Regions from separate parts of the Paenibacillus sp. FSL R10-2782 genome, predicted to be linked through region 2. Evidence: predicted binding sites of a transcription regulator. Region 2 holds the regulator's gene; each other region holds the start of a gene.
What was found. Region 2 encodes Rex, which represses fermentation and respiration genes when NADH is low (regulators of the CRP and FNR family bind a similar motif). Its sites were predicted from a motif close to TTGTGAAATATTTCACAA; they were not measured.
Positions count from the first base shown of each region.

Region 1 (9,890 bases), 2.2 Mb from region 2:
CGAGAATGGCGAATCCGCCGGAGGAGCTGGCTATTGGTATTATGGTGTCTTTTATTGGGGTACCTTTTTTCCTCTTTCTCGCCCGTAAGGAAAGGAGGGATTTGTAGTGAGTCGCTCTTTAGGGACCGGGGATGCAAGAAGGACAAAAGCTTGGCTCGTTTGTTTGGTTTTGGCGGGGATCAGCTTTGTTGTCATTGTTCTGGGCCTGAATACCGGAACGATTCGCATTCCACCGCTACGCGTGCTGGATACGCTATTTGGCGGGAGCAGTGGGCGTGATCATATGGTTCTGTTCGAATACCGTCTGCCGCGTATCGTAGTAACGGTACTGGCCGGGGCCGGATTGGGTGCAGCCGGAGCAGTGATGCAGGGTTTGTCGCGGAATGCGCTCGCTGACCCGGGGGTGCTGGGGCTTCACGCGGGGGCTGCGCTGGGACTAGTAATGTTCGTCAGCTTCTTTCGTGATCTTGAAGGATCGGCAGCCGTATTGATTCCCCTGTTTACCTTTGCAGGAGGTGTTGTGGCGGCGGTGCTGATTGTGCTGTTGTCCTATAACCGGAACAGAGGAATCGTGCCTGTGCGTCTGATCCTGTCCGGCATCGGTGTAGCCTCGGGCCTCAGCGCGATAACGCTGTATTGGTCCTTGCGGCTTGATGAGGATACTTACGCGTTCACCGCACGTTGGTTGGCTGGTAGCGTATGGGGCCGGGACTGGATACATGCGGCGGCTTTGCTGCCGTGGATAGTTATTGTGTTGCCTTACGTTCTGTCACAGACGCGCAGCCTGAACAATCTGTCGCTGGGCGACGAGACGGCCGCTGGAATCGGTACGAGTGTGAAGCGTCAGCGTCTGTTGCTGCTGGGTGCAGCCGTGGCTCTATCCAGTGCCAGTGTGTCTATGGCTGGAGGTATTGGCTTCATTGGGCTGATTGCGCCTCATCTGGCTCGCCGTCTGGTTGGACCAATGTATCAGCATTTGCTGCCCGTGGCCTGCTTTGTCGGAATCGTCATTTTGGTCACTGCGGATACGATTGGACGCTCTGTGTTTCAGCCGAATGCGATTCCGGCGGGTGTGGTGGTTGCTGTGGTAGGGGCTCCGTATTTTTTATTTTTGCTGTCCCGTACGAAATGACGGATGGAAAATGACAGATCGAACAGCTACATAAACCAACAAGCTGAAGCGTTCTATATAGATCATTTAAGTTGGAGCTTCTATAACATTGGAGGAATAGCGATGAAAAAAAATGGTATTAATTATTCAGGATTCAAGCGTTCATGGGTGGGCATGGTTCTTATTTTATGTATGGTGATGCTGTCCGCTTGTGGACAAGCAGCAGACAACAAAACTGCCGATACGAAAGCGGCGGACAACGGTGAGAAAACGGTCAGCGCGGATTCGCGTATTGCTTCGATGTCCATTCATTTAACGAACAACCTGCTGGCGCTGGGCATTACTCCGGCTGGTTCGGTCATTGGCGGAGATGTTAAGGACTTTTTGCCCCATGTAAAGGATCGTCTCCAAAATACCCGCAAGCTGGGCGTTGTCACAGACCCGGATATGGAAGCCGTGCTGGATCTGCAACCTGACCATATTTTTCTCGACAAAAAATATTCGGGAACCGATGTAGCCAAGTATGAAAAAATCGCGCCGACCGAGGTCTTTGATCTGGACGAGGGGACCTGGAAGGACCAACTGAAAAAAATAGCTGTTATGGTCAAGCATGAAGCACAGGCAGACGCTTTCCTGAAAGATTACGACGCCCAACAGGAACGAGTTAAAAAGCTGATCCACTCCAAAATCGGGGACGGAACGGTTATGGCTGTACGTGTGACGGCGAAGGAAGTTCGTGTTATGGGCATGAAGCGTCCGGTAGGACCACTGTTGTATCAGGACTTGGGCTTGAAGCCAGCCAAGGGTGTAGAAAAAATCAACAAGGCCTATCAGGTCGTATCCCAGGAGGTTTTGCCGGATTATGATGCCGATGCGATCTTTGTCATTATCAGTAAAGGAGCGGATGCCCAAAAGGTGTATGCACAACTGGAAGGAAACGCGGTATGGCAAGGACTCAAAGCAGTGAAGCAAGGTCATGTTTACATGCTGGACGGACAGCCTTGGCTGGACTATTCGGCGTTGGGACACAAAATCGCGCTGGATAATGCAGAGCAACTCTTTTCCAAATAAGCTTTAGCGTACATCAGAGCCGTATCCCTAATGCATTTTATTGCAGGCGGGGAATACGGCTTTTTGGCACGAACAAAGATCGGGCAGCTCCAGTACAAATGAGGATTGCATCTTATGAATGTTTTTTGCGTAAAAAAATCGGCTTGAGACCGATGAAGCCGATGGCGGCAAGGATCAGATTAACCCAAGGTGAAATGCTGAACACGGGCAGTACGCGGCGCAGGGCCAGCCCAGCGACGAGAATCACCACGACTAACACGACATACAGCAAGATGGACTTGAGGTCTATGCGGGGCTTTACGGGCGTATAGTCTTGCTGTGCTTCCTCTTCTTCTTCCGGGCGGTCCATAAAATTCATCAGCGCTTCAACCAGCAGGATAGCTCCTGCGGCGATGATGATCAGGGTGGACAGGTTAACTTTTTCAAAAGGAGCAACATCTCCGCCTGTAAACGTTACAAACCATCCGATGATCGCCTGTGTCAAAAAAAACATGGACAGGGCAATCCATGCAATAAGCGTATAATTTTTAACTTTATTCATTGCTTCCTCCTGCTATGCGAGCGTATTCCGGTCTGGCGGAACCGCCAATCTGTAACAAAATCAGTATACGTGAGTAAGCAGCAGATGGCAAAAGGCTTTATCAGTGCAATGTATATTACCGCCCCATTCTCCTCAAACTGGATAAAGGGTGAGCACGCGGAGCATCCTGAATGTAAATGCGGAGAGGATGTGGCATCATGAAGCTGGATAAGCAGGTGGATTATACGGTTAATAAACGGCTGGAAGCCGCTCCAGTTAGAAACAGCGTGGAGGCCATGCCTGTGAATGTGAGTCAGCGGAGCGTTCAGGGAACATCCCCGACGTACCGTATTCTGAACGATGCTGAATGGGCTCAGGATACCGAATTTGCAGGTGATCTGGGCGAAGAGAGCTACCGCAGCTTATGGCATGAGGATCAGAATAGTGGTGTCTCCTGCAGACTGGAGTGGGAGGGGCGTACGGAGACCCACGAAATGTTCAGGAACAGCTACGAATAGTCTGCGGGATGGAGTTGATTTTCATAAAAAGTAACGCATTATGGCGCTCTCTGTTATCGTTAGAGGAGCGCCATATGTTCGTTTTTCTCCACTATAAACTGACAGGTTGACAAGGAAGCAGGGCAATGATAGACTGACTTTACTATAAAACTTATTAAACATATCGGAATTAAAGTGAATAGATATTTTGCTGAGCATCCATGTTACAATATACGTTTGACATATTCGCTTTAAATCATTAATTACCAATCATTAATCATCACAAGAAGCTTCGCAAGATAGTGTTGCCAATACAGCATAGCAGGTTGGTGACGGTGAAGCTTGAAACAGGGGGACAATCATGATGGAACGGCAAATTGGAATTCGCTTTGAAAATGAGGAGCTGGCCGCAACGATTCATTATCCAAGCAATCCGAATGAAGGAGACCGTCAGAGACGGGTACCGCTCGTAGTGATATGCCACGGATTTGTGGGCAATCGTATCGGGGTAGATCGGTTATTCGTGAAGACTGCCCGTGAGCTTGCAGAAGGGGGATATTTTGTCCTGCGCTTTGATTTTGCGGGTTGCGGGGAAAGTACGGGTGAATACGGCAAACAAGGGCTGGAGTCGATGATTAATCAGACACGTACGGTGCTTGATTATGCGGTGAATTGTGCGGATATCGACCCAACCAAGGTGACATTGATCGGGCACAGTCTGGGGGGCGCGGTAGCCCTTCTCACAGCGGTACGAGACAAGAGAGTACAAAATCTGGTGCTTTGGTCGGCGGTCGGCTACCCGTTCAATGACATTGTTAAAATTACGGAGCGAAGCGTATACGATGAGTCCGTGAAAAGCGGTCAGGCCGACTATTTGGGCTATAAGTTCACACCTTCATATTTTGAGTCGCTTGCCCAGTTCCAGCCGTTTCAGGAGGCCGTCAAGTTTAACGGTGATGTGCTCGTTATTCACGGAACCTCGGATGACATCATTCCTGTGGACTATGCATTCCTGTTCCAAAAGGTATTTTGGATGCGTCCAGAGGGACGCTGCGACAAAGAGATTATTTTTCAGGGAGACCACACCTTTTCTTCCGGTAAAGAGCGGCAGCGGTTGATCGACCGGACGCTGGAATGGCTGGATGAGCAGGAGAATATTCAGCGGGATTGGCAGCACTGGATGATCTGATTTCAGGCTGTAACGGATTGTATTGGAAATTGCGCCTCCACCGGAGTAAAATGGAAGAGTAACACTATACTGGCGTGTGGAGGTTGGCAGCGATGACATTACCCTCAATTTTTGTTGCGCACGGTTCACCGACACTGGCTTTAGAAAACAATGCATACACCAGCTTTCTTGCCGAGCTGGGCGCGAGCCTGCCCCGACCCAAAGGAATAGTCATTTTTTCCGCGCATTGGGATAGTGCTGATCAATGTATCGGGGCGGATGACCAGCATGCGACGTTGCACGATTTCTATGGCTTTCCTGAACAAATGTACACACTTGATTACCCTGCACCAGGCGATCCGAAGCTGTATGAGGAGATAAAGCATCTGTTCAGTCAGCACAACCTGTTCCACCAGCCTGTACGGAACCGGGGATTGGATCATGGAGCATGGGTGGTTTTGCGGCATATATATCCTGATGCGGACATCCCGGTCGTTCCGCTTTCCATTGATTCTAGGCGCGCTCCGCAGGAGCAATATGAGATTGGGCGGATGCTGGCACCGTTGCGTGAACAGGGCATTTTGATCATCGGCAGCGGCGGATTGGTCCACAACTTGCGGACCCTGGAGCAGACGAATGAGCCAGCAGATTGGGCGGTTCAATATGACAACTGGATCGGTCAGCAGCTTCAGGACTGGAATTTACGTCATTTGTTCCAATATGATAAAAAGGCTCCTTATGCCAAACAGGCGGTTCCCTCTTATGGGATAGAGCATTTTTCGCCGCTGTTTTACGCGATGGGGGCTGCGGATGACCAGCGCTCGGCGCAGAAGCTTTTTCAGTCCTATGTCCTGGGCTCGCTGAGTCTTAATTGTTGGGCTTTCGGTCAAGAACGTGATACGTAAATGTGAAAAAAGAACTTCCGAATCCACATGGCTAGTGGGAATGGAAGTTCTTTTTTGTGTGTAAAAGGGGATTGGTGATGATGAGACTTGGCAGGCATAGCTGCAACAAATACAAAAACAAAAACATTTATAGCAGGCATAGCTGCACAAAAAAACAACCATTAGCCCGGTGGGTAACGGTTGTTTTTTTGAGGACCTAAGCTATTTTTCGAGCGGGGTCCGCTGGAAAGGTATCTTTATTTTTAAGGAACAGTCCACGCAGGAAGGGCAGTACCCAACGATCAAAGCCAATCCGTCCAGCGTTTGCTCCAGCAACGACAAGGAAGATTTCAAACAGCAGGTAGATTGCATTGGTGCTTACTGTGCCCGAGAACAGGAACGAGAAGTTCATGACCATCGCCATCAAGGCAGCTAATGTAGTCAGTGTACCAAGAAGCAGGCCAACTCCGACCAGGAACTCACCCAGTGGGATCAGGACGTTGAACAGACCGACATTTGGTAGGGCAAAGGCTTCAAGGAACGATCCCCACCAGCCTTGTACAGCGGGATGTTCTCCGCCTGTTTTAGCAATGGCCCCCGAGATAAATCCGCCTGCATCGAATCCGCCAGTCAGCTTCTCAAGTCCATGGGTCATCCATTCATATCCCAGATAAACCCGTACTACAGTCAGTAGCCACATTGCTACTTTATTTTCACGCAACCAGTTGTTAAACATTCAAACCACTCCTCTTTCGTATCTTATAATGTTGTTTGTAATTCATTTGGTTTGGGATGATCATCTCTGTTACACCCTTATTGTATTAGGTTCAGTTACAGTTATTTGTGATAAAAATCACAAAGTCTGAATATTTTTTAAATTTTAATGTCTTCAGATAAGTATTCTATAGAGATGGGGAGATTCAATCAAGACAAAAACAGGAAATAACGCTTATAATGAGGAAAATGTCTAACTGGAGGGATGAAGTTGTCCGGGCCCATTTTCAATCGAAGCCAGTGGTTGCGTGTGATGACCTCGGTTTTTCTTTGTATGACCATGATGTCTTGTTCTGCTATGTCCCAATCGGGTGAATCAGAACCCGCTCCCCAACCGCTAAAGCAACAAACACAGCCGGAGCCGCTCAAGGAACCGAATATTCCGGCATTTACAGCTCCGCTTACCGGCCTTCCGGTGGAGCAGCCTGTTCTGGAACGTCCGCTTGCGATTATGATTAATAATGCTCCAGCCGCACGGCCTCAGGCGGGACTTAGCGAGGCTGATATGGTATATGAAGTTCTCGCAGAAGGTGGAATTACCCGTTTGGTAGCTTTTTTCCAAAGTCATGGCGGAAATGTGAAAATTGGCCCGGTTCGCAGTATTCGGCCGTATCTGATTGAGCTGGGCGAAACATACGGGGCGTTGCCGATACACGCCGGGGGAAGTACAGATGCTTATGCGATTTTACAGCAGCAACGAAAAGAGCACCTGGATGAGATTTCGAATGGGGGAGCTTACTTCTGGAGAAGCAAGGATCGCCGTCCTCCACACAACCTGTACACAGATGTGAACAGACTTCGCCAAGGAAGCGAAAGTAAAGGCTACGCCAAGCAGACGGTGGTTCCGGTATATAACTACCTTAAATCCGGTGAAGCTTCGATCATGGGGGACGGGGAGGCAGTATCTTTGCAAATCCGCTTTTTGCTTAAAAGCTACAAGGTATCTTACACCTACGATCCGTCAGATCAGCAGTATAAGCGTTTTGTGAACGAAAAGTCACATGTGGATCAAAACAATAACAAGCAGCTCTCTGCGGCCAATGTCATTGTGATGAGCACCAGGCACCAAACGCTGGATGATGTAGGTCGATTGAGCGTTGAGCTTAAAGGCGGTGGAGAGGCTATGTTGTTTCAACAAGGGAAGTTGATACACGCTGAGTGGCAGCATACGCCCGGTGATGCTATTCGTTTTATGAAAAATGGAGTTGAAATTCCGTTGGTACCGGGTACATCCTATATACATGTGGTTCCGGCGGACGTTTCGCTAAACGAGCATGTAAGTGTAGAAGCAAAATAAGGAATCCATAATCCACCCTTTTAGATATAATTTGTCGGATAATGAACTTCCTTGTCGGGCAATGTATACTTAATATTGTGAAATTTGCCTTTACAAACTTTACAAAAACATTGATGAGTGTGATAAGATAGCAAAGGTTGTCTAATGCAGTCGAAACAGGTTGCGGATATTTTCGTAAAGGGGTAATCGTTAATGAGATTGAAGAAAAAGGATATATTCTTCGAGACGTTGGAAAATATGGCAGATACAATCGTGCAAGCAGCCGATTACTTTGCCCAACATACTTCAAATCTTCAAGATGTGGTTCTGTTTACTAATGAAATGAAGAAGTATGAAAATAAGTGTGATGATTACACACACACGATTATTACTGAGCTGAACAAGACCTTCATTACGCCGCTGGAACGCGACGATATCATGGAGCTGACAACGACCATGGATGATGTGCTGGACGGTCTGGAAGCGACAGCCTCTCGTTTTTATATGTACAACATTACGGAGCCGGACGAATATATTGTGCAGTTCGCTGATATTTTGCGTCAGTCGGCTTATGAAATCCAGAAGGCTGTACATTTGCTTTCACAGAAGAAGCTGCTGGCCATCCGTGAATACACCATTCGCCTGAATGATTTGGAAAATCAGGGGGATGAGCTGTTGCGTATTTGCATCAAAAACCTGTTTGCAACTGTAACGGATCCCATTGAACTGATTAAACGCAAAGAATTGTACGAACGCCTTGAAACGACAACGGATTCATGCGAGGATGTTGCAAATATGCTGGAATCCATCATTATGCGTAACTCGTAAGGGAGTCCTTTTACATGGATACAAGTTTACTGGTATTGGGTATTGTTATTTTTCTTGCTCTGGCATTTGATTTTATTAACGGTTTTCATGATACGGCTAACGCTATCGCAACCTCGGTATCTACCCGTGCGTTGACGCCGCGTCGTGCGATTATTATGGCTGCGGTCATGAACTTTCTGGGAGCCATATTGTTTACAGGAGTTGCCAAGACGATTGGTGGCAGTGTCGCTGACCCTACCAAGCTTACGAACGGGATTGATATCGTCATTGCGACACTGATCGCAGCGATTATCTGGAATCTGCTCACATGGTGGTTCGGTATTCCTTCATCTTCTTCCCACGCCTTGATTGGTGCGCTGGCCGGGGCGGTGTATGTAGGTGCGGGATCAGAGAAATTGAACTGGAGCGGCTTCATCGGGATTGTTGAGGGACTTATCTTCTCCCCGCTAATTGCTTTTGTAATTGGTTATATTGTAATGATGATTTTAAAATACATCTTTGCTCGTCGCAGTCCGCATACGGTGAACAAAGGTTTTCGCACGATGCAGGTCATTACGGCAGCGCTTCAATCGTTCACGCACGGTACGAATGATGCCCAAAAGGCAATGGGGATTATCACATTTGCACTCGTTTCGGCGGGTTATCAGGATCATCTTGAAGTGCCGATGTGGGTTAAAATTTCGGCCGCAACAGCAATGGCGCTCGGTACATCCATTGGGGGCTGGAAGATCATCAAGACGATGGGCACCAAGATTTTTAAAATCGAGCCGATCAATGGCTTCGCCGCTGATATTTCCGGAGCTTCGGTTATTTTCACAGCCACGCTGCTTCATTTACCAGTAAGTACCACTCATGCCATTACTTCGGCTATTTTGGGTGTGGGTTCTGCGAAGCGTTTTTCCGCTGTGCGTTGGTCGCTGGCTGGTCGCATTGTCATTACTTGGGTTATTACCATTCCAATTTCTGCTTTACTAGCAGGTTTAATTTTCAAAATTCTTTTCTAGTTCATCATTATTTCTCAGAAAATAAGTACACACTATAGGTACACAATAAGCTTCTTCCGCTTTTTGCGGCAGGGGCTTATTGGCATTACAGGAGCAAAAGACAGGTCCTTTAAACCTTACCCGATCAGACAGGTCCATGAAACATCTTTCAAAAAATATCTGACATCAAAGTAGTCAATTTTTAATAACTCCTGTAGAATAAACAGAAAACTTTGAACCGTTCAACTGATTGGAGGTACTTATGCAAAAATCTGGAAAATTAACAGCGCTCATGATTTGTCTGTTTTTTGTGGTTGCCCTGGCTGGTAATTTTGGCGTAGTGGCACATGCAGAAAACAAAACAAAATATGATATCGGCACGGATACAACGTTCGCGCCTTTTGAGTTTGAAGATGTAGATGGTAAATTTGTTGGAATCGACATGGATCTGCTCGCGGCTATTGCCAGGGATCAGAATTTTGACTATACCATCAAGCCTCTTGGCTTTAATGCGGCAGTGCAGGCCCTTGAAACGAATCAAGTGGATGGCGTCATTGCTGGTATGAGCATCACAGATGAACGTAAGCAAAAATTTGATTTTTCTGAACCGTATTTTGATTCAGGTGTCGTCATGGCGGTCCGTAAGGATAATGATACAATTAAGCGCTATGAGGACCTGAAAGGGCAGCGTGTCGCTGTCAAAACGGGAACAGAAGGGTACACGTTCGCGGAGTCCATTAAGTCCAAATATGGCTTTACTACGGTTCCGTTCGATGAT
Region 1 is NZ_CP151951.1:888,036-897,925, forward strand. Features, by position in the region: gene NST83_RS04065 (iron ABC transporter permease) at 1-107, shown strand, start outside; gene NST83_RS04070 (iron ABC transporter permease) at 107-1,132, shown strand; gene NST83_RS04075 (ABC transporter substrate-binding protein) at 1,235-2,182, shown strand; gene NST83_RS04080 (hypothetical protein) at 2,295-2,723, opposite strand; gene NST83_RS04085 (hypothetical protein) at 2,921-3,220, shown strand; gene NST83_RS04090 (alpha/beta fold hydrolase) at 3,564-4,388, shown strand; gene NST83_RS04095 (class III extradiol ring-cleavage dioxygenase) at 4,481-5,272, shown strand; gene NST83_RS04100 (DoxX family membrane protein) at 5,469-5,987, opposite strand; gene NST83_RS04105 (DUF3048 domain-containing protein) at 6,237-7,322, shown strand; gene NST83_RS04110 (DUF47 family protein) at 7,515-8,129, shown strand; gene NST83_RS04115 (inorganic phosphate transporter) at 8,144-9,133, shown strand; gene NST83_RS04120 (amino acid ABC transporter substrate-binding protein/permease) at 9,405-9,890, shown strand, end outside.
Region 1: a site for Rex is predicted at 6,093-6,110, ahead of NST83_RS04100 (DoxX family membrane protein). Genes of this name have one in related genera too.

Region 2 (9,890 bases):
GTAAGCTTTTTCAGGCATGGTTTGATGGAACGAGGTATCAAATACAACAACCTGCGGTACATCAGGCATATTCAATTCAGCCGCTTTAATACCCATCATGGAAGCCGGGTTATGCAATGGCGCAAGGTCGAACAAGCGGCGGATTTCACTCTTCGCTTCAGGCGTTACAACTGCTGACTGCTTGAAGATTTCGCCTCCATGAACAACGCGGTGGCCCACAGCCTGAATTTCGCTAGTGCTGGAGATGACACCATGTTCCGCATCTGTGAGTGCATTCAGCACTTTACGGATCGCTGTAGTATGCTCCAGAATTTCGCTAACCTCAGTGTATTCTTCTTTATTGGTCGGCTTATGCGTCAGGATGGAAGAATCCATACCGATGCGCTCTACCAATCCTTTTGCCAGAACAGACTCGTCCGTCATATCATATAGCTGGTATTTCAGGGAAGAACTCCCTGCGTTAATTACGAGAATTTTCATATCCGGTCACCATCCTTGTCGTACTTAAAGAAGCCTTCGCCCGATTTAACGCCCAGATTACCTGCACGCACCATTTTCTTCAGGACGATGGACGGACGATATTTTAATTCGCCGAATTCACGGAACATACGCTCCAGAGCAGCCAAAACGGAATCCAGACCAAAGCGGTCAGCCATTTCCAAAGGACCGTTTTGGAAGCTGTAGCCGATTCGCATAGCATCGTCGATATCTTCAGCAGAAGCAACGCCCTCTTGAAGAACGTGAGCCGCTTCATTGATCAGCAGGCAGATGATACGGCTTGTTACGAAGCCTGGGGATTCATAAATCATAACCCCTCTTTTCTCCACTATTTCTTCAACGAACATCTTGGTGTTTTCAAATGTATCGTCGGAAGTTTTCAAACCACGAATAATTTCTACAAGATCAATGCGGGATACCGGATAGATAAAGTGCATGCCAATAACACGCTCAGGATACTTGGTCGAGCTGGCAAGCTCGGTCAGGCTCAGCGTGGATGTATTACTTGCAAGAATAATGTTGCTTGGACACACATGGTCCAGCTCTTGGAAAACAGCTTTCTTCTCGTCCAGATTTTCTGTAATGGTCTCAATGACCATGTCACAACTGCCGAGCTCAGCCAAATGGGAAACTTTCTGGATGCGGGATAAAATCAATTTTTTCTCCGCTTGTGTGATTGCCCACTTTTCCAGTTGCTTGTCCAGACTCGTTTCAATCATATTGTAGGCGTAGTCTAGTTTCTCTGGTGTCTGCTCTACCAACAGCACATCAATTCCTTTGGACGCGAGCATTTCAGAAATACCCTGTCCCATGGTGCCGCCGCCGATGACGCCGATTTTTTTAAATTGCATGGTTCTTTACTCCACCCTTTCCTGGTCACTCTCTTATATTGTATCCTTCTTTGTCGAAAAATACATGTTTATGTCCCAATAGCTAATAATATCTTAGCACGGACTAAAAGTAAAAAAAAATAACCAGCATAAAAAATTATGCTGGTAATAGAGCATTTTCACTAAATTGACATCTAAATTGATCCCCGGACAGGGTTTCTTCCTTCATAAGGATATCAAGAGAGTTGTCGAATACTGGACGATGCTTTTCAAGAAGCTCCAATGTACGGTTATGCAGGTCATCCATAATCTCACCATTTTCGCGCATGAGCTCTTCTTTTGTTACCATTTCCATGTTAATAATGCCGAGTGAAGTCAAACCTGAAGTCATCATCGTATGAACAATGTTCAGCGCCTGCTCAAAATCGTTGCTAGAGCCTGTACTGCGACCGCCATAGTACATTTCTTCCGCCGCAGCCCCTGCGAGCGAGATCATGATCTGCTCCTCCAGGAACTGCTTGGTATACAAATAATGCTCTTGCTGTGGATTATGCCGCACATAGCCGAGCGCTTTCCCACGCGGGCTGAGCGCTACCTGGCTGACACTGCCTGGACGAACGATTTCAGCCATAATAGCATGTCCCAGTTCATGAATCGCTACACGCTTTTTCTCTTCCAGCGTTGATTCACGATCCGTCTTCTCACCCATCATCACCTTGTCAATCGCCATCGACAGATGCTTTTGCGCAATCATTTCCTGTTCCTGTCTCATCGCATAGATTGCCGCTTCATTCATGACACTTTCCAACTGCGCACCGGAAAACCCGTAAGATTCCTCAGCAATTTTGTCCAGATTCGCATCTTCCTGAATCGGTTTGTTTTTGGCATGGATTTTAAGAATGTGAAGACGGCCCTTTTTGTCAGGCAAATCCACTTGAATATGACGGTCAAAACGCCCCGGGCGCGTTAAGGCGCTGTCCAGCATTTCTTTACGGTTTGTTGCCGCAATGATCAAAATGCGCGGAGTATCTGCCGAATAGATGCCGTCCATTTCTGTCAGCAACTGATTCAAGGTTTGGTCATATTCACGTTGCTGTCCACCCTCACGCTTGCCGCCAATCACGTCGATCTCGTCAATAAAAATAATGGCATTTTCCTTCTTTTCCTTGGCTGCACGAGTGCGGGCCTCCTTAAACAGCTCACGGACACGGCCTGCACCAACACCTACATACATTTCAACAAACTCACTGCCTGAAGCAGCAACAAATACAGAATTGGTATAGTGCGCTGCTGCCTTCGCCATCAGTGTTTTCCCGGTTCCCGGAGGGCCTGTAAGCAAAACACCTTTTAATGGACGAATGCCGAACTTGGAAATTTCATCATGCCGATTCAAAAAATCCAGCGCTTCGCGCAGCTCCTGCTTGGCGCTTTCTTGCCCGCCGATCTCCTCAAAAGTCAGCTTGTCGGGGCCATTCTTTTTACGCTTACGTTCTTGCCCGGCCCCTACAGCCAAGCCTCCACGTGCATGCATGAGCATTAGCAAGCCGCTGAGCATCAAGCCTGCGATAAGAAAAGGGATAATATTCACCCCGATAAAAACGAGAAATATAATGGTCACCGGCACAATGCCGATTAGTGCTTCCTTGATCCATCTAGGCATTAGGCCATACCCCCATTTGCTGAGATTGACGTGGCAAAACGATAAACTTAGTCGCTTTGCCTTCGCTGAGTCGGATATAGACGTTGCTAGAATCCATATCAGTATCGGCCTCGATACCGGATTTTTTCTTTTTCATCAGTTCGACGGTCGATGTAATTTGGGTGTATTTTTTATTTTCCATCGCTTCCGCTACCGGAAACATGGCCTCAGACCACCACTGATTCAAGGCTGGATTGGAATGATCCGCAATTTCCAGCTTAACAGTACGGCTGCCAATGATGGGCTGTCCTTTTTGCTTAACTACATTGACCAATCCGGCAATATCTGCCTGCGGTTTGAGATCCAGATTCAAAACAACCTGATCCGGTTTAATATCTATTTGAGCGCTTGTCACGCCGGGATATTGGGAAACTATTTTTTCCAAAGGACTTTGCATTGTAACCTGACGGTAAATGAACCATCCTCCGAACAGCAGCAATGCTGCCAAAACCGCCGCAACAACGATAGGAACTGCACGTAATTTCAAATAACATCCTCCTCTCAAAATGTAAAACACAGAAGAAACGGGACGAATGTCAACAAATAAACCAGACTGCATGATCTTACAGTGACCAGCAAGTCTTTATCTATCATTTTTGTCTATCACTTATAAAATATAGTATATCATAACGTATATCTAATATCGAAGGCAATGTGTGGGGGAGTTGCAATAAGGCAAAATCATTGGTTATGGTGAGGCGCTCCGTGAATGATTTGATCTTACGATCGCTGTTGCACAGTCATAAAGAATATTTCGCCTTGTGAGGAAAGTTGGGTAGGTAAATATGCTTCGCTGGCTTTTAGCCAAGCTTCGCAAGGGGTACATGCTAAAAAGACGTAAATACGAATTTTATCGTATTTACGTCTTTTTAGCATGTAAAACCCAAAACGGAGACAAGCGCAGCACGGCGTCCGTGCCCTCTTCCCCCAGCTCTCATGAAAAGAGTGGTGTTTGAAGTGACTCCACGGTGGTCAGCCAGCGGAGTGGGCCATTTGAATCTGAAGAAGCGATAGCGATCGGAAGATCAAATGGCCACGCAGCGCTCCTAAAGCTCCCAAACCACCATCATCCACTCCCCACAGCACTCTAGTAATTAGGCAAAGTATACTTTACCCCCGCCGATCCCCCATCCGAGAAGCGATAAAAGGTATAATAATGATGGCTGCCGTCATCATAAAACAACTGCCACACATATTGACCATTAAACACACTCGGCTCAAGCCTTACAATATCTATACCCGGAAGCTGCTGCTGGATCATCGCCGTCATTTTTTGCTCGTCGACTCCGTTTTTCAGTAGCTCGGTATGAACACTGCTATTATCTGCGACAGGCACATTCGGTTGGCCCTCCACTTTTTGAAAAGGGACCCACACCATAATATTTTCGTTCTGAGCATTTTTCCCTTGAACTACCCAATATACCCGATCCCACACCGACTTCCACGTCTGCGTTGTGCTAACCAGACCACCTGATTGCTTGGCCTTTACGATAGCAGCATTCCTCTCAATCACCTGGTCTTGAGTAACGTAGGAATAATACCAGAAAATGCTGACCAGAATCAGTATAACGCCCAGAATCCCGACCGCTATCCATTTTTTCTTATTTTTCAAACCTGTGCTTCCTCTCTTAGGGGATGTGACACCTGAATTAGCGCGACAGCAGCCCTTCAAAGGCGGCTTGTGCCTCATGCTTGATACGTTCCTCATCCATAGTCAGGCACTCACCGTTTTTCACAATCTGACGACCGTTTACCCATACATGGGCCACGTCTTTGGCGCTTGCAGAGTATACCGCATGGGAAATGAGATCCGTACGCGGCAAGAAATGAGCCTGATTGAGATCGAGCGCGATAAAGTCAGCTTTGTTGCCTGCTGCCAACGCCCCTACCTCATTCAAGCCAACCGACTTCGCTCCGTACTCCGTTGCCAGACGCAACGCCTCACCCGCAGGAACTGCGGTTGGGTCGCCAGATACTCCCTTGTGAATGAGTGCAGCCAGCCGCATTTCCTCAAACATGTCCAGGTTATTGTTACTGGCAGGGCCGTCTGTTCCCAGAGAGACAGTAACGCCTGCACGGAGCAGATCAGGCACTCTTGCCACACCGCTCGCCAGCTTCAAGTTGCTGCCCGGATTATGCGAAACCGCTACACCACGTTCAGCCAGCAAAGCTATTTCTTCGTCATTCAGATGAACAGCATGGGCAACAAGCGATGGACGGGAGAAAAAGCCGAGCTTATCCAAATGCGCAACCGGACGCAAGCCGTAGTCGCGTACGTTTTGCTCTACCTCGGCAATGGTTTCCGACATATGCGTATGCAACGGTAAGTCCAGATCATGCGCAGCCTGTACGAATTTTTCGATAAACTCAGGCGGACACGTATACGGCGCATGCGGAGACATCATAGTCGTAATGCGACCGTCTGCTTTCCCATGCCAATTACGTGCAAAATTCACAGCCTCAGCCAGCTTGATCCGCTGCTCTTCCTCCGAACATAGTCCAATCGCTCCACGCATCAGGCTCGCACGGATGCCGGACTCTTCAGCTACACGAGCCACCTCGTCCATATGATCATACATGTCCAAAAAGGTCGTTGTTCCGCCTTTCAGCATTTCCAGCACGGACAAGGACGTACCCCAGTACACATCCGTAGACGTAAACTTGGCTTCCATCGGCCACATTTTTTCCTGAAGCCATACTTGAAGAGCCAGATCATCCCCATACCCACGCAGCAGAGACATCGCCGCATGACCATGTGTATTAATCAGACCAGGTAAAAACAACAGTCCGTTACCATCAATCGCTTCCGTCTCTTCCTCACCCGCTGGCAAAGTCTCGCCAATATAGGTAATGCGACTGTCCTCCACGATCATATAGCCGTAGATTACCCCGGCTTCCGGTCTGTTCACGGCAAAAGAGCCATTTTTAATCATCCATTTATTCGCTGTCATGTTGCGTATCTTCCTTTCCGTCCTCCAAATAATAAGCGAGGCTTAACAAATCTGTTGTAAAATCTGTGGCATGTATTCGAATATTTGCTGGTGCCTTGAGCGTAGTCGGTGCAAAGTTCAATATCGCTCCAATCCCGCTATCTATGAGCCTGTCAGCCACGTGCTGCGCTTCAAAATCCGGTACGGTAATAATCCCGATCCGAATGTTTTGTTCCTTCACGGTCGCTTCGAGTTCATCCATTGGCTGCACGACCAGCGTATTGATCTTGGTTCCGACCTTTTCTGGGACAGCATCAAATACCGCTACAATTTTCATATTGTCTTTTAAATAAGCATTATAATTCGAAAGGGCTTGCCCCAGATTACCTGCTCCGACCAATACCACATTAATTTGCTGGTCGATTTTCAGGATATGGCGTATTTTCTCGATAAGATAAGTAACATCATAGCCGATACCCTTACGGCCAAAATCTCCAAAATACGCGAGATCCTTACGAATTTGAGCCGGATTTAAATCCAGTCTTTGTCCCAACTCCTGGGAAGAGACCGTAGCCACCTCCCTTTTGTGCAGTGCATTCAGATAACGTAAATATACGGGTAACCTCCGTACGACAGCCTCTGAAATTTTATCTGATTTCATACATGCTCCCCCTAATTGTAACGGACATGTATAGATGTCCGTCCGTTATGCCTCTGTCTCCGGGGCGGATTGGAGCCACTCGGCGATGCGGGGCACCATTTGCTCCGTCGGCATATGCTCCATTTTTGGTCCCGGTAACGAGTACAAAAAGTGCTTTCCGTAATAGGATTCGATCACACGTGTATCGTAAACGATAACGACCCCGTGATCGCTCGCCGTACGTACCAAACGTCCAAATCCCTGTTTGAAACGAATGACGGCCTGCGGAACAGACAGCTTCATAAAAGGATTTTTCTTCTGCTGCTGGAGCAGCTCACTTTTAGCCTCCAGCAGCGGGTGATTCGGCGGTTGGAACGGCAAGCGGACAATGGCCAGACACGTCAGCGCCTTGCCCGGAATATCGACGCCTTCCCAGAAGCTGCTGGTTCCCAGCAACACAGAAGCTTTGGCTTCCTGAAAACGTCGGGTCAGCTTGCTGCGGCTCCCACTGTCTACGCCCTGCCCCAGCACGGTGATGTCGCTGGATGCCAACGCCTCCTTAAGCGGCTCATACACCTGCCGGAGCATGCGGTAGGAGGTAAAGAGAACGAGCATTCTCCCCTGCGTCGCTTGGGCAGTCGCACCTAGCGAGCTGACGAGCATATCTACAAAATGCTCGTCTCCTACACTGCCCTTCACGCTCGGAAAATCCCTTGGAATGACTAGCAGCACCTGATCCCTGTAATTGAAGGGTGACGGAAGCTGCGTAGTCATCAGCCGCCCTTGATCTGCGGCCTCCTGCAAGCCGAGCTGATCGGTCATGTACTGAAACGACTTATCCACTGACAAGGTAGCAGACGTCAGAATAATGCTCCTTTTTTTGTCAAAAAACATTTCTTTCAGCTGGCGGCTCACATCGACGGGCACCGCATAAAATTGTAGCGACTTGCTGCGGAATTGCCCGCTCGCTTCGAGCCAATATACGGTCGTCTCATCATCCAGACGCATAAAAAAACGCAAGCTTTCCCTAATGCCTGCCAAATCCTTAAGCAGCCCCGTAATATCTGTAATGAGGCTGTCAGCCGCATAATCGTCATGTTCTTCTTTCACGTCGAGCACCAGCTTGTCGCCCTTGCGCAAAATTTCGCTCAACGTTACATAAATCTGATTTTCCAGCGCAGCAGCCTGATCCCACTTGGCAGGCTTGGCCGACGGCTTGAGACGGGAAGAAAACTGCCCTGTTTCGCCCGGTGTCGCATCACTTCGCTCCGGCAGCATGCCAAACAGCTTGTCGCTCAGCAGATCCCAAGTCTCCTTGACCTCCAGCACGAGCGGATACAGTTGGTCAATGGTAGCAGCCCAATCCGTCGATTTCTCATGCCCCGACTTTGCCAACTGCTGACGCAGCGAAGGCAATTGTCCGTTCTTGCTGTCCTTGAACAACCGGGTCAGCGTATGCAAGAGTGTGAAATATTTCATATGCATGCCCAGGTGCTTACCAGCGACTTCCTCCAGATGATGCGCTTCATCAATGACCAGATGCTCATAACTCGGCAACAGCTGATGACTCGCTTTTACGTCCGTGAACAGCTTGGAATGATTCGTAATGACCACATCGGCTATTCCCGCCTCATGGCGCGCACGATGATAAAAACATTTGCGGAACCATGGACAAGAACGACCAAGACAAGACTCGGAATCACTGGCCACCGTTTCCCAAAAATCTCCACCACGATTGCTTAGATTCAGTTCTTCATCATCGCCAGTTTCGGTCAACGTCAGCCAGACGATCATCTGGGCCGCTGTAATTAAATCTTCCTTCGGCGTTGCGAAGTCTCTTCTGTTTATTTTATGTTCAAACTTACGAAGACACAAATAATGTCCTCGGCCCTTAAAAATGGCAGCCCGGAACGGGAACGGGATCACCTTGGTCAGCATCGGAATATCACGCTCACGTAATTGCTCCTGTAGGTTGATCGTATGCGTACTTACCATGACTCGCTGTCCATTTTTCACACTATGGTACAGCGAAGGGAGCAAATAACCGAGGGACTTGCCTGTCCCCGTACCCGCCTCGATCAACAGGTGCTTGTCCTCACTCAGCGCCTGATTCACACCCGCAATCATTTGCGTCTGCGCCTCGCGTTCCTCATATTGGCTCAAAGATGAACGTAAATTGTCTCGGACATCATCCATGTATTCCTCAAAGGAAACACCTGCCAGCGGATTGGGGTCGTCCTCTCTGCGAGGGGCATTTAGCTCCGTCCAATCCTCCACCTTCAGTGCAAGCTGACGTAAAAACTGATGACCCTCCAAATCCTGAATAGGATCATGCTCTTTGTCTTCACGCACCCCGTCCAAAAACCATCCGAGGTCACTGTCTTCCTCTGCGAACAAATCACTGAGCCGCTGTATCGTAATCAAAGGCAGCGCGTGAAGCTCATCCAGACATTTTAAAAACACCTCAGCCGTAGCCAACGCGTCGCTGTCCGCTTGATGGGGTCGGTCATGCGCCAGCCCAAACTCAGAAGAAACAAAACCCAGCTGATAGGAAGATAGCGATGGAAACATGATTTTCAGAAAATCCATCGTATCCAAAATTCTGCCGGTAAACGGCAAGTACCCGCACCGATCCAAAGCGTTTTGCAAAAAATTAAAATCAAACGCCACATTATGGCCGACCAGCACGACATCGTCCAGCATAGGTACAAGCTCCATCATCATCTCTTCGAGGGCAGGAGCATCCTTGACGTCATCGTCTGTAATCCCGGTCAATCCGGTAATAAAAGGCGGAATGGATCTGCCAGGGTTCACATAAGAACCGTAAACACGGGAAATGCTGTTATCATGCTCTATAATTGCAAGTCCGACTTGAATGATGTCATCCGCGGACTGGGTGCCTGTCGTTTCAAAATCCAATACCGCAAATTTCATTCGGGCTTAATCCTTTCTTTTGACACATACAAAAATAATAACTTTATATAATAGCATAGCAGAAGATCGCCTGTTTGGAAATTAAGACAGCCAAAAAAGACGATACACACACCGCCTGGGAAGGTGGATATGCATCGTCTCAATCGGTGTCTGACAACTACAGCCAGGTCATTATGGAGCTGTCGTACCGAAGCATTTCGGCATCCGACAAACAAGCTTCCATATTGTGCAACGGCTCGGGCAACGCAGGATCGAACTGATGAGCGAGAGCAAAACATTTTTGCGCCTCCTCCACATCAGCCTGCTTGGCCATAAGACAGCCCAACGCATTATAGATGACCGCTTTCAGTCGGGACTGC
Region 2 is NZ_CP151951.1:3,133,738-3,143,627, forward strand. Features, by position in the region: gene NST83_RS14035 (acetate kinase) at 1-480, opposite strand, end outside; gene NST83_RS14040 (3-hydroxyacyl-CoA dehydrogenase NAD-binding domain-containing protein) at 477-1,349, opposite strand; gene NST83_RS14045 (AAA family ATPase) at 1,486-2,988, opposite strand; gene NST83_RS14050 (hypothetical protein) at 2,981-3,514, opposite strand; gene NST83_RS14055 (DUF5590 domain-containing protein) at 4,115-4,639, opposite strand; gene NST83_RS14060 (amidohydrolase) at 4,677-5,978, opposite strand; gene NST83_RS14065 (redox-sensing transcriptional repressor Rex) at 5,965-6,618, opposite strand; gene dinG (ATP-dependent DNA helicase DinG) at 6,664-9,531, opposite strand; gene NST83_RS14075 (tetratricopeptide repeat protein) at 9,689-9,890, opposite strand, start outside.

Region 3 (9,890 bases), 2.4 Mb from region 2:
TGCATTGAAGAAAAAACTGCAGAAATTACAAAACATTTGCATCATCCAAATCACTAGCAGCGGAAACTCAAGACGTTCAAAAAGAAACCCCGGGATTTCAAAGCTGCGCATTAAATTAATGGTGGGCCAGGTGCTTGTCACAGTGGAGTCCACCGATAACCCGCCGACTACCATAACTACTGTCAAAAAGTACAATATCCAAGGGATGCTGATTCCTGCTACCATGGTCTTGGCCGCTTTTTCAGGGTGCTGCAAGAAAGCGACCAATGTCATGATGACTTCACATCCAGTGAAAACAAGGACAGTCGACTTTAGTCCCTTAACTACTGGAAGAATACCGTTACTCAATACAGGACGAAGATGGTCAATTTCAAAGACTTTTAGGCTAAGGACAAAACAGAGGAGCAGAAAGAAAAGACTGATCGGGAGTACAATCTGGTATAACCGCGCGATGGGATTAATGCCTCCAAAAACCAGATAACTTCCCACCCAGATGAATGGAATTACAATCGCCCAGATGGGTGTCCCTTCAAGCAGAAAATACAACGTTACTTCAGCTAAAACGCGAATCTCAAAGCCAGCGATGATGATAAAGTATATGATTAATAACAGACTTAAAAATCCTCCCGGAATGATACCCACGATTCTTCTGGAGTATTGATACACAGTGTTACCGGGAAATTGTTGGCTTAATTTCACCATAAGCAAGACCACGAATATGACAATACATCCGCCGATCAGGACAGAAAGCCATGCATCAGGAGTCTTTACCGTCTCACTTACACCTCTCGGGAGTGTCAAAATCCCTGCTCCCAATACGGTATTGGTCAGGAATACTGCCGCCTGTTTAGATGTGATCTTATCATCAGAGCGTCTGAACACAATTTTCCCTCCTTCCTCCGGGTGCTATGATTTACGCTTGCTTTGCTGAGTTTTCATCATAACGGGTCTTCGTTTCATCAAAGTCAAAGGAGCTCGTATAAACACATCCTTCCAGTCGCTTAGACGCATAGGGGAGAAGGGAGTCACATATGGTACGCCAAAGCTCTTCAATTTCGTCAGATGGATACAAATGATCAGGAAGAACAAAACCGTACCGAACATGCCCAGAAGGGCTGCAAAGAGCATTCCGGCGAAACGTAAGAGGCGCAGGGTAATGCCAGCGCTGTATGACGGTATCGAAAACGATGAAATGGCAGTAACCGAAACAACAATCACAAGGAAAGGACTAACAATGCCCGCATTGACAGCAGCGTCGCCGATGACCAAGCCTCCCACAATGCCCATGGCAGGACCAATAGGCTTGGGCAATCGTATGCCGGCTTCCCGCAGGATTTCGATAGAGATTTCCAGAATCATAACTTCGATGACAGATGGAAAAGGGACGCCTTGACGGGTCTCGATGATGCTAACGATCAGCTTGGTTGGGATCAAACCGGGATGAAACGATATAAAAGAGATATATAAAGCAGGACCCATAAGCGCTATAAAAGCTCCGCAAAATCGCAACACGCGTAAAAGTGTCCCTGGAATCCAGCGCTCATAATAGTCCTCAGGAGATTGGAGCAGCATACTGAAGGTCACCGGAACAATAAGTGCAAAGGGAGTACCATCCAGCAGAATCGCTACTCTTCCTTCCAACAAAGCACTCATGACACGGTCGGGGCGCTCAGTATTATGCGCTTGCTGGAACGGGCTTAAATAATTGTCTTCAATAAGTTGCTCCACATAACCGGATTCAGGTAAAAAATCCATGTCAATTTTTGAAATTCTGTCCTTCACTTCCTGAAGAAGATCCGGATTTACAATATCCTTGATGTACGCGATAACCAGATCTTTTTTGATTCTGCTTCCAACTTGGAATTTCTTTATTTCCAGACCTTTGTTTAGGCCTTGACGTCTAAGCATCGAAGTGTTTTCACTTAATACTTCCGTAAAGCCGATTCTGGGACCCCGAAGTAATGCTTCAGAGGTCGGCTCATTCACGGGTCGAACAGGGCCGTTAGGGGGCCCGACCAGCAGTGCTTCATTTATTCCTTCAATTAATAACACGGTATAGCCCAAAAGGATTAATTCGTACAGATTCTCCATATCTGTAACTTCACTAATTTGCGTAAGTGGCATCAAGCTTTCTTTTATAAAAGACTTACTTATACTTTCTGACTGTTCCTGTTGGCCCTCAAGCATCAATACCTGCAATACCTGCTTGTTTATAAGCCCCTCATCCTGCATACCTTCTATGAAGATTAACACCGACCGTGCATGAAATTTCTTCGCCATAAACTCACGAAAATGCACATCACTATTCTCGCCTATAGCCTCTTGGAGTGATTTCAAATCGGTATCATAATCCCCTGTAATTTTGGAGCCTGTTGCATGCTGCTGATCAGCGTTGTCTTTATCATCCTTAGGACGGTCAGCAGGTTGTTTGGAATTCGCTCCCTTACTTCCTACAAGTGAATAAATCGAGCGGTTTATATAATAAATTCCTAATGGAAAAATCAACGCGAGGGCTGCCTGAAATAACGTAGCCCAGCTTGGAATATAAGGTACTATTTTAGACCACATGATGATGACCCCCAAACGATTCAATTCATGTCCCCGTAGAATAGCAGGTTGTTCATAAAGTATTCCTTGTAAAGGATTTATTTACTCATTAAACGGTCTGATGACTTGCTATCTCTTCATATTTTTGTGGAAATCTGAAAACTTTGGATGGGGAAATGGTAGAAGAAAGCAAAAAAACCGCTTCTGGAGCATGTTGAATGGTAGTTCCATTCTTCCAGAGGACGGTTTCTTTGTCGATTAATCTATAAAATATATAATGTGGAGTGCTATAGAAGTTAAGCTGTTCTGTAGAAAGGATTGCTGTGCGATTAATTAACGGATAGGGATATCCCTTGTACTTTGACGTTTATCATGCCAATGGATAGGCCCGTATATTTCTCAATGGCTTCCCGAACATTCTTCTGTAATTCTCTGCCTACATCGTACATTCTTGTTCCGTAATGAACGACAATGCTTAATTCGACATCCAGTCTTGATTCTGTCAGATGAAGTTCAATGCCATTTTGCAGGCTTTTCCCACTTAACTTGTTAGTGATTCCTTCGACGACTCCTGTTGACATTGATGCAATTCCCATTGTTGCCGTTGCTGTCTTACCAATGATTTTAGAAATAGCATCTTTGGAAATTGCAATACTCCCCAGTACGTTTTGAATTAACATGTAGATTCCTCCTCGCGTGCAGTTGCTTTGAATCCATGGTAAAAAGTATTTACAACCAGTGCCGCTGCAGAATTTTTCGCAATATTGCCGTTCCTTACTTGCTGCCATGTTAGAAATAGCAGCGAGTAGAGGACATTCATGATCCAATCTTTATCGATATGCGGGTGAAAATAACCTTTTTGTTGCAATATTTCAATCACATGCAAGATGGGTTCCCTTAGCTTCTGATCCGCTTCATCAATTTCCTTGTTGAAGTTGACGGATGCATCATGAGCAAGAAAATAAATTTTGTCTCCTAACGGAATAAGTGCCTCAATCAACTCTGGAATGTAATTTTCATAGTTTTCCTCGTTCAAGGAAATCCTTTTCATGGTTTCACTTACGACTTCGATGGCCCGAAATCCAAGATAAATCATCAGTTGCTCTCTGTTTTCAACATATCGATGCAATGTGGCAATACCAATTTCTGCATAATCAGCAATCTCGTTCATGGAAGCGTTTGGCTTTTCAATAAGTAGCATGGTAGCTACATCCAAAAGGCTGTTAAGCCTCACTTGCTTGATCGTTGTCATGTCTCTCTTCATTGGAACCCCTTATTTATTTGATATCATTTATTATTAATTGATAGTTTTTTATATCATTTGATTAAATTCTAAATCAAATATTGAGAAGAGTCAAATAGGAGCATCCACTTTTCAAAAATCGTCATAATAACTCAATTTCAGTTTCTTACCTTAATCCCTTGAATTCGAATAGGGAAATCCCTAAACATTTAAGGTTTTAATTATATTGTGATTGTAATCACATGTAACGCAACTCACGACATTAGAATAGAAGCATAAGCAGTATTCATAAGAACGCAGGCAATGTCGTCGAATGAATGGAGGAATCGGCATATGGCAAACAGTAAACAGAAGCTTGTTGTTATAGGGAACGGGATGGCTGGTATCAATACGGTCGAACAAATTCTAAAATTAACGGATAAATATGAAATTACGGTCCTTGGAAATGAGCCTCATCCGAACTATAACAGGATTATGCTCTCTTATGTTTTGGAGGGAAGTAAAACCATTGAGGACATCATTCTGAACGATTTGCAATGGTACGAGGACCAAGGTATTACTTTATATACTGGGAAAACGGTGCGAAGCATCGACGGAGAAAGAAAGAGGATTTACACTGAGGACGGACTTGAAATAGATTACGATGTAGCTTTGGTGGCTACTGGCTCTCAATCGTTTATCTTGCCTATTCCGGGAAAAGAATTACCAGGCGTCATCGGTTTTAGAGATATCGCCGATTGCTCGGCCATGCTTGAGGCGGCGAAAACCTATAAAACGGCAGCAGTCATTGGTGGAGGGCTGTTGGGACTGGAAGCGGCTAAAGGCTTGGTCAATCTCGGTATGGACGTAACGGTCGTTCATTTGATGGAGGATTTGATGGAGCGTCAGCTGGACCGGGAAGCCTCTGCGATGCTGAGGGCAGAACTAGAACGCCAGGGAATCAAATTTGCTATGCAAATGCAAACTGCAGAGGTGTATGGTCAAGATCGGGTACAGGGGCTGCGGTTTTCGGACGGAAGCGAACTGGCAGCAGATTTGGTCGTTATGGCCGTAGGGATCAAGCCTAATATTCAGGTTGCTGTGCAAAGTGGCATGGAAACGAACCGTGGAATTGTGGTCAATGATTTGATGAGGACCTCCATGCCAGATGTATATGCTGTAGGGGAGTGTGTTGAACACCGCGGGATCTGTTACGGCCTGGTTGCGCCGCTTTTTGAACAGGGAAGTGTGCTCGCAAAGCATTTGGCAGGTGTGGATACAGAAGGCTATACGGGATCAGTGGTTTCCACCAAGCTCAAAATTTCAGGAGTGGATGTTTTCTCGGCTGGCGAATTCATAACCAGTTCTGAACATACGGTGATTGTAGCAAAGGATGAATGGAAGCATACTTACAAAAAAGTGCTGCTTCGGGAAAACAGGATTGTTGGAGCCGTACTGTTCGGAGATGTTAGCGAATCTGCTAGTCTTCAGAAGTATGTGCGGCAGCAAACGTTGATGACAGATGAGATATATGGACAGCTCATGGGTACCGGATGCAGTAAAGACGGGGCTAAAACCTTATCCGCTGAAACGATGGCTGATGATGAAATTGTCTGCGGCTGCAACGGTGTGACCAAAAAGGCAATTGTTGATGCGATCCATGAAAATGGATTGACCACAGTCGACGAAATTAAGGCATGTACCGGGGCAACGCGGTCCTGCGGAGGGTGCAAGCCGGTCGTTGAACAAATTCTCCAGTATGTTCTTGGAGACAGCTTCAAGACGGCTGCCAAGCAAGGAATATGTGGCTGCACAACATGGAGCCGGGATGAAATTGTTGGAGCTATCAAAACCAAGGGGCTTACAACGACACGTGAAGTTATGAATGTACTAGGTTGGCATAATGATGAAGGATGCTCCAAATGTCGCCCGGCACTGAATTATTATTTGGGGATGATGAACCCGGATACCTATGAAAATGAGGAAGATTCACGTTTTGTGAACGAGCGGCTGCACGCGAACATTCAAAAGGATGGAACGTTTACAGTTGTTCCAAGAATGTACGGTGGTGTAACAACTCCAGAGGATTTGAAGAAAATAGCTGATGTTTCTCTTAAATACAACGTTAAAGTCGTTAAAGTAACAGGAGGACAACGGCTTGACTTGATTGGTGTCCGTAAAGAGGATTTGCCTAAAGTATGGGAAGAACTCGATATGCCGTCAGGATATGCCTATGCCAAATCTCTTCGTACAGTTAAAACCTGTGTTGGATCACAATTTTGCCGTTTTGGCACACAGGACTCGATGGGAATGGGAGAGTTGCTGGAACGGAAATTTGAAAGATTGGATTTTCCGGCAAAATTTAAATTAGCGGTCAATGGATGTCCGCGCAATTGTGCCGAATCATGTACGAAGGATATCGGGATTGTAGGCAATGATGGAGGCTGGGAGATTTTTATCGGTGGAAACGGTGGTATAAAAGCACGGTTGGCTGATTCGCTGTGTAAAGTGAAAACTGACGATGAACTGATTGAGATTGTGGGAAGCGTGATGCAACTGTACCGGGAAACAGGCCAATATCTGGAGCGTACTTCGGAATGGGTGGAACGGACCGGCCTTGAAGAGATTCGGAAGGCTGTCGTTCACGATGTAGATCATCGCAAGGCTTTAATAGAACGGATCGAATTTGCACTGCAACAGGTTGAAGACCCATGGAAAAAGATCATCAACGATGCCGATTCGCGCAAAAATTTATTTGAAGTCGTTACACCGTCTGTTGTGTGAATGTATTTAAAATCTTGCCTGGAGAAGGGAGCAATCAAGCGAATGATCAAGCATGCTGAGTGGCTTATCGTCGGTCATAGTAAGGATTTCCCCAATAGAATTGGGCGGACGATCCGGTTGGATGATAACGAAATCGCGGTTTTTCGCACTTCGGAGAACAAGCTTTACGCTGTTGAAAATTCCAGCCCGCATCCTAAAGGGGGGCCGCTTACCGAAGCGATGGTATCCGGTCATTACATTTATGACCCGCTATGTGATTGGAAGATTGATTTGGAGACGGGTATCGTTCAAGAGCCTGATACCGGACAAATTAAAACATTCACCATTCGGGAAGATGGAGAAGAAGTGAAAATATCTCTCTAATATAAATGACAAGAGCCCCGCAGGACCAAATCTTGCGGGGCTCTTGTCATCTTGGATCAGGTAATAGTAATACCTGCGCTCGCATAACCCACGACGGTGTTTACGAGGGAGAGTCCCGTAGCTGTTGCAGAGAAGACAAGGAGCAGGCGAGTCTGCGCAGTTACTGGTATAGCCAATCCGGTAGTGATGCCATTGGAAATGGTACCCAAGGCAATGATGCCAGTCAGTGGTGGAGCTAATGTAACGGTAGCCCCAGGGACAGCTGTAAAGGTGTTATCAGGTGTAGTCGAACTAAACAACTGGGCAGTAATCGTCGCGGTTGATTCAACGAGAGCTAGCGCAGCTGTTGTGCTGAAATATCCAGCAATGGATGTAATTACGCCATCCCGTGGTACAGAAAAAGCAAAGTTAATTAGTGGCCCTACAAGTGTACCTGTCAGGTCAATGACTCCACCTAAAAGGCTAATACCTGTTGCCGAGCTTCCGAAGCCAATCAAACTCGTTGTTCCTACCAACCCGCCAGCAATGGTCGTCAGAATAGCAGGTCCTCCCGAAGCAAATGGAATGATTGCCCCCGAACCGGTGGCACCAGCCGCGCCCGTAGCGCCCGTAGCTCCGGTAGCACCCCCGGCGGGTCCTGCCGCGCCCGTGGCCCCGGTGGCCCCGGTAGCGCCAGCAGCCCCGGTGGGTCCAACAGGCCCAGCGGCTCCGATAGGCCCGGCAGCACCAACAGGCCCGGCAGCACCAACAGGTCCAACAGGCCCCACAGCTCCTTGTGGTCCGGCAGCACCCACCGGCCCTGGTCCACCGACAGGTCCTGGAGCACCGCCCGGACCAGCAGGTCCAGCAGGCCCAGCGGGCCCTTGTGGACCGGGGGTTCCTGCCGTGCCACCCAACGCAATACTGATAGCCGTTTCGGCGCTTCTGATTGCACTGATCAAACTGTCTTTAAGAGCAGGATCAAGGGGTTCCTGCAAAATAATAGACAATAAGACCTCCAACAGTTGTTGCAGTGTCGTTCCAACACCGATCGGGGAGAAAGGAGTGGCTTCCGACGCTACGATAGCCAGTTCCAACGCCGCTAATAAATCTGTCTTGACTGAGCCTCTAAGTCTCAATTTATTTGAGAAAGTTAATAACCGATGTAAAATCTGTTGCAATGAAGTTATATTAGCCGCAGACGGATGTGCGAAAACGAGCGGGATGATGGCGACTAATTCCTTAATCAGTTTGAGAAGTTCTTCCGTTTCTCTGCTAATTTTAGGTGGTTTGCAGTCCTCGTCTTTTTTTGAAGCCCCACTGAACCTGAACGGTTTTCTGTGTTTCATGTTCAAATATCTCCTCCTTCACATTTCTCCCTACTGTAGAGGTGACAGGTGGATCATCGCCCCGCTTCGCAGATATAACAGTATATTTTCTGAAGCGAAAAGGGTGAATCACCATACAACAATTATTATTGGAGGCTTGTACATAAGCTTTAATATCGATTTTCTGTATTTCCAAACCGGGCTTCACCTATTGAAATAGCAAGTCCTTCCGATATAGCATTCTGAATTGCACTATCCGAGTTCGTCTTGAACAAAATATTCACGTCACCAAACTGCTCGGTAAAGTTTCTAATAAACATATCTATATAGTCATCCTTATATAAGTCCATATCAATCACAAACAAAGCGCGGTCTCCAAATAACTCGGAAACCGCGCTGTTTTGCTTATACTCCACTAATATATCTAGATCCATTGGGTACTTAGTCAGTCTTATTTGAAAATACGTTCCAGCAGTTCAGCCATTTCACCTCGGCTGATAGCTGCTTTGGGTTGGAGCGTTCCATCAGGATAGCTGCTGATCCATCCGGAGGATACGGCTTTTTCCAAGGCTGCGGAAGCCCATGCAGCGATCTGCTGTTTATCCTTATAGGATTGCAAGGTGACCGCGCTTGTGGTGGCAGATGCCTTATCCGCCATCGCATGTGACAATATCACCATCGCCTGTTCACGAGTAAGACTCTCATCGGGGCTGAATGTCTGAGTAGTTATGCCTTCGATCCATCCCTGACGATGAGCGGCTTCCACGGTGGATGCAGCCCAGTGCCCTTTCATATCTGTAAATGAGGTAGGCACACTCTCATCTCCATTGGTCCCCAACGCTCGGGTCAGTATGGATACAAATTCTGCGCGGCTTACTGCACGCTCCGGACGCATCTTGCCATCTTTGTAGCCTTGTAGCCAGCCTTTGTCTGCCAGCGATTGCAAGGATTTCGCCGCCCAATGGCCTTGGATATCCGACCATACCGTAGCTGCACCTTGCGAATCCGCTGAATTTGTTGTGCCGTCCTGTACGTTTGTATTATCGGATGGAGATTTTGTATGGGTAGAAACTGCAATCGCAAAGGTACTAAACCGGGTCGTATCGAAGCCCACAGCCGACAGGTTCCCTTTTGAATCCCTCACAGCCGTACCTTTTAGAATCTCCTGCTCTCCATTGTCATGAATAACGAGAACAGAAAACTGGGGTTCCTTGCCCTGCAATTCACGGATGGACTCGGCATCCAGCGGCAGAACGATGTGCGATGTACTACCTGTAACGTTAGCCTTGATTTCCACAGCCGTGCCAATCAGTTTCAGGCTGGATTGTTGTCCGGCCCAATCGCGGATCTGCTGTGTACGCTGTGCATCTGCCCGTTGGAATGACAATGCAACGTCCTGCTGACCCGAGAACATACGGGTTAAGGCATCACTGGATAGCATCAGTGTTCCATATTGGGATATGACTGCGGCCCCGACTTTATCCCATGTATTCAGCGAAGAATAGGGAAGAACAACACGGCTGGTATCCTTTTCCTGTTCCAGATGAATATCCGCGTAAGCCTTGCCTTCCAGGCGGGCCTGAGTGATTTGTCCATCCAGAAATGCCGAAGAAGGAGTAAAGATGATGATGGCTTTTCCCTGTTCAGAAAATCCGGGTTGCAGTTGT
Region 3 is NZ_CP151951.1:700,740-710,629, forward strand. Features, by position in the region: gene NST83_RS03165 (GerAB/ArcD/ProY family transporter) at 1-882, opposite strand, end outside; gene NST83_RS03170 (spore germination protein) at 907-2,568, opposite strand; gene NST83_RS03175 (Asp23/Gls24 family envelope stress response protein) at 2,877-3,227, opposite strand; gene NST83_RS03180 (helix-turn-helix domain-containing protein) at 3,221-3,811, opposite strand; gene nirB (nitrite reductase large subunit NirB) at 4,124-6,553, shown strand; gene nirD (nitrite reductase small subunit NirD) at 6,596-6,916, shown strand; gene NST83_RS03195 (exosporium glycoprotein BclB-related protein) at 6,973-8,244, opposite strand; gene NST83_RS03200 (hypothetical protein) at 8,394-8,543, opposite strand; gene NST83_RS03205 (immunoglobulin-like domain-containing protein) at 8,675-9,890, opposite strand, start outside.
Region 3: a site for Rex is predicted at 4,017-4,034, ahead of nirB (nitrite reductase large subunit NirB). Genes of this name have one in related genera too.